DNA from 2 places in the Streptomyces sp. NPDC027663 genome. Region 2 is predicted to be linked to the other one. Evidence: riboswitches for the same ligand, from Rfam matches in the RefSeq annotation. Region 2 holds a riboswitch; the other holds the start of a gene.
What was found. A riboswitch is a leader RNA that binds a small molecule or an ion and turns the genes downstream of it on or off. The one in region 2 is predicted to bind cyclic di-AMP.

Region 1 (4,401 bases), on a different contig from region 2:
CCTGGAGACCGGCGTGGAGGAACTGCTGCGCTACGACGGCCCGGTGGAGCTGGCCACCTGGCGGTTCGCCACCGAGCCCCTCACCATCGGCGGGCAGGACATCGCGCCGGGCGACCCGGTGCTCGTCGTGCTCGCCGCGGCCGACCGGGACCCGGAGCGGTTCGCCGGCCCGGACGTGCTCGACCTCACCCGCCGCGACAACCAGCACCTCGGCTACGGCCACGGCATCCACTACTGCCTCGGCGCGCCGCTCGCCCGGCTGGAGGGCCAGACCGCGCTCGCCACGCTGCTCACCCGCCTGCCCGACCTGCGGCTCGCCGTGGACCCGGACGAGCTGCGCTGGCGCGGCGGACTCATCATGCGCGGCCTGCGCACCCTGCCCGTGGAGTTCACGCCCACCGCCTGAACACAGCCCGTCCAGGGAAACCTGACGGACATTCACTCTGTGATCTTCACGTGATCTGCGCGGCATGAACTTGTGACAAGTGATCGTCTGCCTATACGTTCACCCATCAGCGTGGCGAAGGGCTTCATCCGCCGCGCCGGTACTGCTGTCGCTCGAAAGGCCTCTGCATGCTCTCCGGGAACGGTCGACACCGTCGCCCCCGTCAGGCTCCGGCTCTCCTCGTCGCGGCCGGGGTGACCGGCTCAGCCATCGCCATCCCGCTCCTCGGCGCCGCCAGCGCCAGCGCGGCCGACGGCACCACGTGGGACAAGGTGGCCGAGTGCGAGAGCGGCGGCTCCTGGAGCGCGGACTCCGGCAACGGGTACTACGGCGGGCTGCAGATCTCGCAGGCGGACTGGGCCGCGTACGGCGGGACCCAGTACGCGGCCAGCGCCGACCAGGCCAGCCGTTCCCAGCAGATCGCCGTCGCCGAGAACATCCTCGCGGACAAGGGCACCACCCCCTGGGCCACCTGCGCCCTGCTGTCGGGCCTGACCGAGGATTCGGACTCGGCGGACGTCGACACGGGCGTCGGCCGGTCCGGTGACACCGACGGTTCGGGTGACCCGTCCGGATCGACTGACAGTTCGGATGGTTCCGAAAACCCCGACAGCCCTGACAACTCCGACTCGTCCGGTCTGCCGGGTTCGTCGCCTTCGGGGGACGCCGGTTCCGATGCCGACTCCGGCTCCGGCAACGGCTCTTCGTCCGGCAAGGACGGCCGGCCGGCCGGGAAGCCGGGCGAGGGTGACGGCAAGGTGAACGGCTCCGACGGGACCGACACGCCCAAGTCCGACAAATCCGCGTCGCCGGACGCGGGAAGCCCGCAGGGGGCCGACGGCTCCGCCACGGCCACTCCGGAACCCGGCCGCGAGGACAACCCCCAGCAGGCCGCCGGTTCTTGGAGCCTGGTCGACACCGGCTCCCTCGGCGGTGGCGGACGTCATCGGGGGGCGAGTGCGGACGAAAGCGCGACAAACGGTCAGAATGCCGCCTCCTCGGGCCGCCACGCCTCTCGCGAACCGGACACCTACACCGTCCGCGACGGCGACTCCCTCGCCTCCATCGCCGACTCCCTTGAGGTCGACGGCGGATGGCGCGCGCTCTACGCCGGCAACAAGAAGGCCATCGGGGCCGACCCGAATCACATCACCGCCGGTCAGACCCTGGAAGTCGGGGACGAAACGGACGGCGATTAGCGGGAGTTGACGCCCCACTTAACGCCCTATTGTCCGGTTTGGCGAAAGTGTGGGATGAGTCTCAGAAGCCCTGATCGTCTTTGAAATTCCGCGGACCGCGTGCCTACGGTCAAGGCCGCTCGTCACCACGAGCCCCGGCAGTCGCAACGCCGAATCCTGCCAGCGGTTGCCCGGGAACAGTCGTCGCGTCAAGCGCCGTAGGCAGGAGCGGGGGACCCAAGGTAAGTGCCGGGCCCGGCAGTTGATGCCGGACCGGCTCGGGGTGAAGCCGCATCTCGCGCACAGCGGGAGATGCGGCCGGGCAACTCAACCGGCCCGAACCCGACAGCTCACCTCGCAGGCGTCGGTGAGGGGATCGTTCCATGCTGTTTTCCGGCAAGGGCAAGCACCGTCGTCCGTCCAAGGCCGTCCGCGCCATCACGCTCGCCGGTGTCACCGGCGCCGCCGTCGCCGCCCCGCTGATGGCGGCCGGCAACGCCTCCGCCGCCACCGCCTCGGAGTGGGACACGGTCGCCCAGTGCGAGTCCGGCGGCAACTGGTCCATCAACACCGGCAACGGCTACTACGGCGGTCTGCAGTTCTCCGCCTCCACCTGGGCCGCGTACGGCGGCTCGCAGTACGCCGCCACCGCCGACAAGGCCACCAAGGCGCAGCAGATCGAGATCGCCGAGAAGGTCCTCGCGGCCCAGGGCAAGGGCGCCTGGCCGGTCTGCGGCACGGGCCTGTCCGGCACCCCCTACGGCGGTGCCGCCCCGAGCACCCCCTCGGACTCGGGCAGCACCACCACCCGCTCCACCGACCAGCAGGCCGCCTCCCGCTCCGCCGAGCGTCCGGCCGCGTCCACGAGCAAGAGCAAGACCGTCACCACCCCGACCGGCAAGAAGGTCAAGAAGGGCGACGGCGAGTACAAGGTCGTCGCGGGCGACACCCTCAGCACCATCGCCGCGAAGCACAAGGTCGAGGGTGGCTGGCAGAAGCTGTTCGAGCTGAACAAGGACATCGTCGAGGACGCGAACCTCATCTACCCGGGTCAGCAGCTCCACCTGAAGTGACCCCCGGTTCCGAGCGGATCCACAGCGCCCTCACATCCCCAGGGGTCTCATCGCAGGCCTCGTGAGGGCCACCCCCGTCCCCACGGGCTCCCCGCCCCGGTGCGTGTTCCCCCGTACGCACCGGGGCGGGGTTTTTCTGTGCCGTCGCCACAGGTCTTTGTTTCGGCCGAAAACAAAAGGTACCGTCGGCATGTCCACGGGACGGTCGGTCGGTGGCCGACGCCCCCGGGACGGTTAGGCTCTAGTCGCAAGGCGCAGCCGTAAGGCACACCGCCCCGCACTTCCAGCGTCACATCCAAGAAGGAGATGCTCGTGCCGTCCATCGACGTCGTCGTAGCCCGGGAAATCCTGGACTCCCGAGGCAACCCCACGGTCGAGGTCGAGGTCGGCCTCGACGACGGCAGCACGGGTCGTGCCGCCGTTCCGTCCGGCGCCTCGACCGGCGCCTTCGAGGCCATCGAGCTCCGCGACGGCGACCCGAACCGCTACCAGGGCAAGGGCGTCGAGAAGGCCGTCCTCGCCGTCATCGAGCAGATCGGCCCGGAGCTGGTCGGTTACGACGCCACCGAGCAGCGCCTGATCGACCAGGCCATGTTCGACCTGGACGCCACCGACAACAAGGGCTCCCTCGGCGCCAACGCCATCCTCGGCGTCTCGCTCGCCGTCGCCCACGCCGCCTCCGAGGCCAGCGACCTGCCCCTCTTCCGCTACCTGGGCGGCCCGAACGCGCACCTGCTGCCGGTGCCGATGATGAACATCCTGAACGGCGGCTCGCACGCCGACTCCAACGTGGACATCCAGGAGTTCATGATCGCTCCGATCGGCGCGGAGTCCTTCTCCGAGGCCCTGCGCTGGGGCACCGAGGTCTACCACACCCTGAAGAAGGTCCTGAAGAGCAAGGGCCTGTCCACCGGCCTCGGCGACGAGGGCGGCTTCGCCCCGAACCTGGGCTCCAACCGTGAGGCCCTCGACCTCATCCTCGAAGCGATCAAGGAAGCCGGCTACGCCCCCGGCGAGCAGATCGCCCTCGCGCTCGACGTCGCCGCCTCCGAGTTCTACAAGGACGGCAAGTACCTCTTCGAGGGCAAGGAGCGCTCCGCCGCCGAGATGACGGAGTACTACGAGGAGCTGGTCGCGGCCTACCCGCTCGTCTCCATCGAGGACCCGCTGTTCGAGGACGACTGGGCCGGCTGGAAGGTCATCACCGACAAGCTCGGCGACAAGGTCCAGCTGGTCGGCGACGACCTGTTCGTCACCAACCCCGAGCGCCTGGCCCGCGGCATCGAGGACGGCGCCGCCAACGCCCTGCTGGTCAAGGTCAACCAGATCGGCTCGCTGACCGAGACCCTGGACGCCGTCGAGCTGGCCCAGCGCAACGGCTTCAAGTGCATGATGTCCCACCGCTCCGGCGAGACCGAGGACGTCACCATCGCCGACCTGGCCGTCGCCACCAACTGCGGCCAGATCAAGACCGGCGCCCCGGCCCGCTCCGAGCGCGTCGCCAAGTACAACCAGCTGCTGCGCATCGAGGAGATCCTCGACGACGCGGCGGTGTACGCCGGCCGCAGCGCGTTCCCGCGCTTCAAGGGCTGAACCAACCCGGCGTAAGGCTCAGCCAGTCGTACGTACGTCCCCGTACTCGGTCCCGTACCGTGTCCGGGGACGTACGCGCGTGTGAAAGGGGAGGCGGAGAGCCAGATGGCCG
Region 2 (4,401 bases):
CCTGGCCGTCGGCGAGGCCGTGGAAGGTGACGATCTCCGCGTCGGCGCGGTAGCCGTCGGCGAAGCGCAGCGGTACCCGGACACGGGCGCGCGGGGTGGCGGCGGTGGCGGCGGGGATGTCGGGCATGCGGGTCTCCGGGTTCCGTTCCGTCGAGGCACCTGCTTCAGATTTGAAGCAGATGCTGGCTCGGGACCCTCCCCCATGCTTCAAACTTGAATCAATGTCTTCAGTCGGACGGCGTACCGGAGCACGGCGACGACCGCCGGCGCCACGGCACCTCTTCCGTCCCGGCCCGCGCCCCGTCGTCCTCACCCTGCAGCCCGCGCGCGATCCCCGTGCAGATCGCCTCCAGCTGCCCCACCTGCTCGGGGGTGAGCCGGTCGAAGAGCGTGCTGCGCACCGTCTCGACGTGCCCGGGTGCCGTACGCTCTAGTACGGCCATCCCCTCGTCCGTCAGCAGTGCGAGCGAGCTGCGCTTGTCCTGGCTGCAGTTCTCGCGGCGCACCAGTCCGTCCCGCTCCAGCCGGGTCACCACGTACGTCAGCCTGCTCCGCGTGATCTTCAGCGTCTCGGCGAGATCGGTCATGCGCAGCTGCCGGCCGGGCGCCTCGGACAGGTTGGCCAGCACCGAGTAGAACAGGTGCGGCATACCGCCGTCCTGCTGGAGCTGCCGGTCGATCGCGTCCTCCAGGAGGCGGGACGCGGCGATGTAGGCGCGCCAGGCGCGCTGCTCCTCGGGGGTGAGCCAGCGAGTCGTCATGTCGCCAGTGTAAGTTTGCTTCAAACTTGAACCAAGCGGTCTGCCTGTCGACCGTCCGCCCTCCGGAAGAGAGTGCGCCGATGCCCCTGCCGTACGTGCTGCTGTCCGCCGCCGTCTCCCTCGACGGCTACCTGGACGACACCGGCCCCGAACGGCTCCTGCTGTCCAGCCCGGCCGACTTCGACCGGGTCGACGAGGTGCGGGCCTCCGTGGACGCCATTCTCGTCGGCGCCGGCACCATCCGCGCCGACAACCCGCGCCTGCTGGTCAACTCCGCCGAGCGCCGCGCGGCCCGCACCAGGGCGGGCAGGCCCGAATATCCGCTCAAGGTCACCGTCACCACCTCCGGCGACCTCGACCCTGCGGCCAACTTCTGGCACACCGGCGGCGACAAGCTCGTCTATACGACCGACAAGGGTGCCGGACGGGCCTCGCGCCTGCTCGGGAGCACCGCCGACGTCGTCCCGCTCGGCCCCGATCTGGACTGGCGTGACCTGCTGGAGCACCTGCACGACGTGCGCGGGGTCGGGCGTCTGATGGTGGAGGGCGGCGGACGGGTCCACACCCAGCTGCTCCGGCAGGGCCTCGCCGACGAACTCCAGCTGGTCCTCGCCCCGCTGTTCGTCGGCGACCCCGCGGCCCCGCGCCTCTTCGGGCCGGGTGGCTACCAGGGCGGACGCCTGCGGCTGCTCGACACCCGCCGGATCGAGGACGTCGTGCTCATGCGCTACGAGCCCACGGCCCCCGGCGCCGGCCCGGCGCCCACCGCCGCCGACCGCCACTGGCTGCGCACCGCATGCGAGCTGGCCGCGCTGTGCCCGCCTTCCGAGACGGCGTTCAGCGTCGGCGCGGTCGTGGTCGCCGCCGACGGTACGGAGCTGGCCCGCGGCCACTCCCGCGAAGGTGCCGACCCGGTGGTCCATGCGGAGGAGGCGGCCCTCGCGAAGGCCGACCCGGCCGATCCGCGGCTGCCCGGCGCCACGGTCTACAGCAGCCTGGAGCCCTGCGCCCGCCGCGCCTCACGCCCCGCTCCCTGCGCCGAGCGGATCCTCGCGGCGGGTGTGCGCCGCGTCGTCACCGCCTGGCGGGAGCCGGACACGTTCGTGGCGGTTGCCGACGGGACGGGGGTGCTGCGGGCCGGGGGTGCGCAGGTCGTCGTGCTGCCGGAGCTGGAGGAACTCGCCAAGGCGCCGAACGCCCATCTTCTGCGGTGACGGGCGGCCTGCCCGTGGCGAGCGCTCCCCCAAGGTGAGCGGCTTCCCGGCACGAGCGGCTTCCCGAGACGAGCGGCCCTTCCAAGGGGGCCGGAAACACTCAGGGCCCGGAATCCGATGGATTCCGGGCCCTGAGTTTTCAGTAGCGGGGACAGGATTTGAACCTGCGACCTCTGGGTTATGAGCCCAGCGAGCTACCGAGCTGCTCCACCCCGCGTCGTTGTGGTTACAGCATACGCCATACGCAGGACCGCCTGCACACCGGTTTCCGTGGGGACCGGCCGGACGAGCCGCGTGTTGTCACGGAAGGTGAGCGGATGGAAGCCCTCCGCATGACACCTGAGTCACCATCAAACAGCGAGTGACTACTGAACATTCCCCAAGTACGGCCAACTCGCCCGGTTTGGTCGCCTACTTGCCGATAGTTCCGCAGGCAAAAACGTTAATGATCAAGTCGAACGGCTTGGAAAGTGACCGGCAGGTCTATTAACGTTCGATAACGCAGCGCGGTCGTCCCAGCCGTCACAAGAGGCGGCTCCGTGCGCACGCGCCGAATCCCGCAAGGGAACCGGGGAACCACCATTCTGGGGTGAATCACGCGAATGCCGCGGTCGTGAACTCACGGAGTCCACGACCGGTATACGCGCGTAGGAGACCTTCCTGCTCCGAACCCGTCAGCTAACCCGGTAGGCGGAGGAAGGAAAGGAGTACGCCCGCGTGGCGTCCAACCGGCCTGCCCCCGAAGCCCCGTTCATACCGGCACAGCGCGAGTCCGAGACCTTCGGCTACGGCGCCTACCGTGCGGAGGAGGGCCCCTGGGAGGAATGGAATCCCACCGAGGAGTCCATCACCCCCGTCCGTGGCCGGCACCGCGTCGCCAAGCAGCGCGGCGGGTTCGCACGCAGCTCCACCGTCCTCGGCGTCGGCGTGATCGCCGCGGTCGGCGCGGGCGGCATGGCCAGCGCCAACACCGGCAAACCGCCGGTCTCCATCTCCCTTCCCGACCTGCCTTCCGTCGGCTCCCTCTTCGACGACGACGCCGACAAGGCTCCCGAGGCCACCACCGCGCTCAGCGGCGTCGGCGTGACCTCCGCCGAGGCCGAGCAGGGCGGTGACGCCGGCGAGACACTGCGCAACCGGATCATGGCCCAGGCCGAGCAGCAGCAGGGCCAGGCCGAGAGCAGGGCCCACGCCGTCGCGCTCGCCGCCGCCGAGAAGCAGACCGCCGACGCGGCCGCCAAGGCGGAGAAGGAGGCCGCCGCCAAGGCCGCCGCCGCCAAGGAGAAGGCCGAGGCCGACGCCGAGCAGAAGGCGGCCGAAGCCAAGCAGGCGGCCGAGGAGAAGCGCCTGGCCGAGCTGGCCAAGCAGTACGCGCTCCCGACCTCCTCGTACACGATCACCTCGACGTTCGGCCAGGCCGGCTCGATGTGGTCCTCCGGCTACCACACCGGTCTCGACTTCGCCGCCCCCACCGGCACCCTCATCAAGGCCGTCCACAGCGGCAAGATCACCGAGGCGGGCTGGGCCGGCTCCTACGGCTACCGCACGATCCTCACCCTGGACGACGGCACCGAGCTGTGGTTCTGCCACCAGTCCTCGATCAGCGTCTCCGTCGGCCAGAAGGTCGCCACCGGCGATGTCATCGGCCGCGTCGGCGCCACCGGCAACGTCACCGGCCCGCACCTGCACCTGGAGGTCCACCCCGGCGGCCAGGCCACCGGCATCGACCCGATGGCATGGCTGCGGGGCAAGGGCCTCAACCCCTGACACGTCCTTCCCGGGAGCCGGTGACGGCCCTTCGCGGGAACTCGGACGCCGGCGGCGGAATGCGATCATCCACCGCCGGCGTTGACGTAGAGCATGACTTCTCTGCACAAACTCGGTTCCACCGACCTCGAGGTCTTCCCCCTCTCCCTCGGCGGCAACGTCTTCGGCTGGACCGCCGACGAGCAGACCTCGTTCGCCGTCCTCGACGCCTACACGGCCGCCGGCGGCAACTTCGTCGACACCGCCGACAGCTACAGCGCCTGGATCGAGGGCAACCAGGGCGGTGAGTCCGAGACGATCATCGGCAAGTGGGTCAAGGCGCGCGGCAACCGCTCCGACGTCGTCATCGCCACCAAGGTCAGCCAGCACCCCCGGTTCCAGGGCCTGTCAGCGGCCAACATCAAGGCTGCCGCCGACGCGTCCCTGCGCCGCCTGGACACCGACTACATCGACCTCTATTACACGCACTTCGACAAGCCCGAGGTGCCGGTCGAGGAGATCATCGGCGCGCTGGACGAGCTGGTGAAGGCCGGAAAGGTCCGGCACATCGCCGCCTCCAACATCACCGCCGAGCGCCTGAAGGCCTCCCTCGACTTCTCCGACAGCGAGGGCCTGGCCCGCTATGTGGCACTCCAGCCCCACTACAACCTGGTCTCCCG

Region 1: it holds a riboswitch for cyclic di-AMP, as region 2 does, so the genes downstream of both, ACZ4SF_RS19920 (transglycosylase family protein) here and ACZ4SF_RS35680 (M23 family metallopeptidase) in region 2, are expected to answer to the same signal.

What each region holds. Positions count from the first base shown of each region.
Region 1 is NZ_JBVHSK010000006.1:468,112-472,512, forward strand. It holds gene ACZ4SF_RS19910 (cytochrome P450 family protein) at 1-406, shown strand, start outside; gene ACZ4SF_RS19915 (transglycosylase family protein) at 574-1,644, shown strand; cyclic di-AMP (ydaO/yuaA leader) riboswitch at 1,828-2,002, shown strand; gene ACZ4SF_RS19920 (transglycosylase family protein) at 2,007-2,696, shown strand; gene eno (phosphopyruvate hydratase) at 3,003-4,289, shown strand.
Region 2 is NZ_JBVHSK010000023.1:21,856-26,256, reverse strand. It holds gene ACZ4SF_RS35700 (GTP cyclohydrolase II) at 1-127, opposite strand, end outside; gene ACZ4SF_RS35695 (MarR family winged helix-turn-helix transcriptional regulator) at 228-761, opposite strand; gene ACZ4SF_RS35690 (dihydrofolate reductase family protein) at 842-1,975, shown strand; tRNA gene ACZ4SF_RS35685 (tRNA-Met) at 2,119-2,192, opposite strand; cyclic di-AMP (ydaO/yuaA leader) riboswitch at 2,514-2,683, shown strand; gene ACZ4SF_RS35680 (M23 family metallopeptidase) at 2,693-3,742, shown strand; partial or broken gene ACZ4SF_RS35675 (aldo/keto reductase) at 3,836-4,401, shown strand, end outside.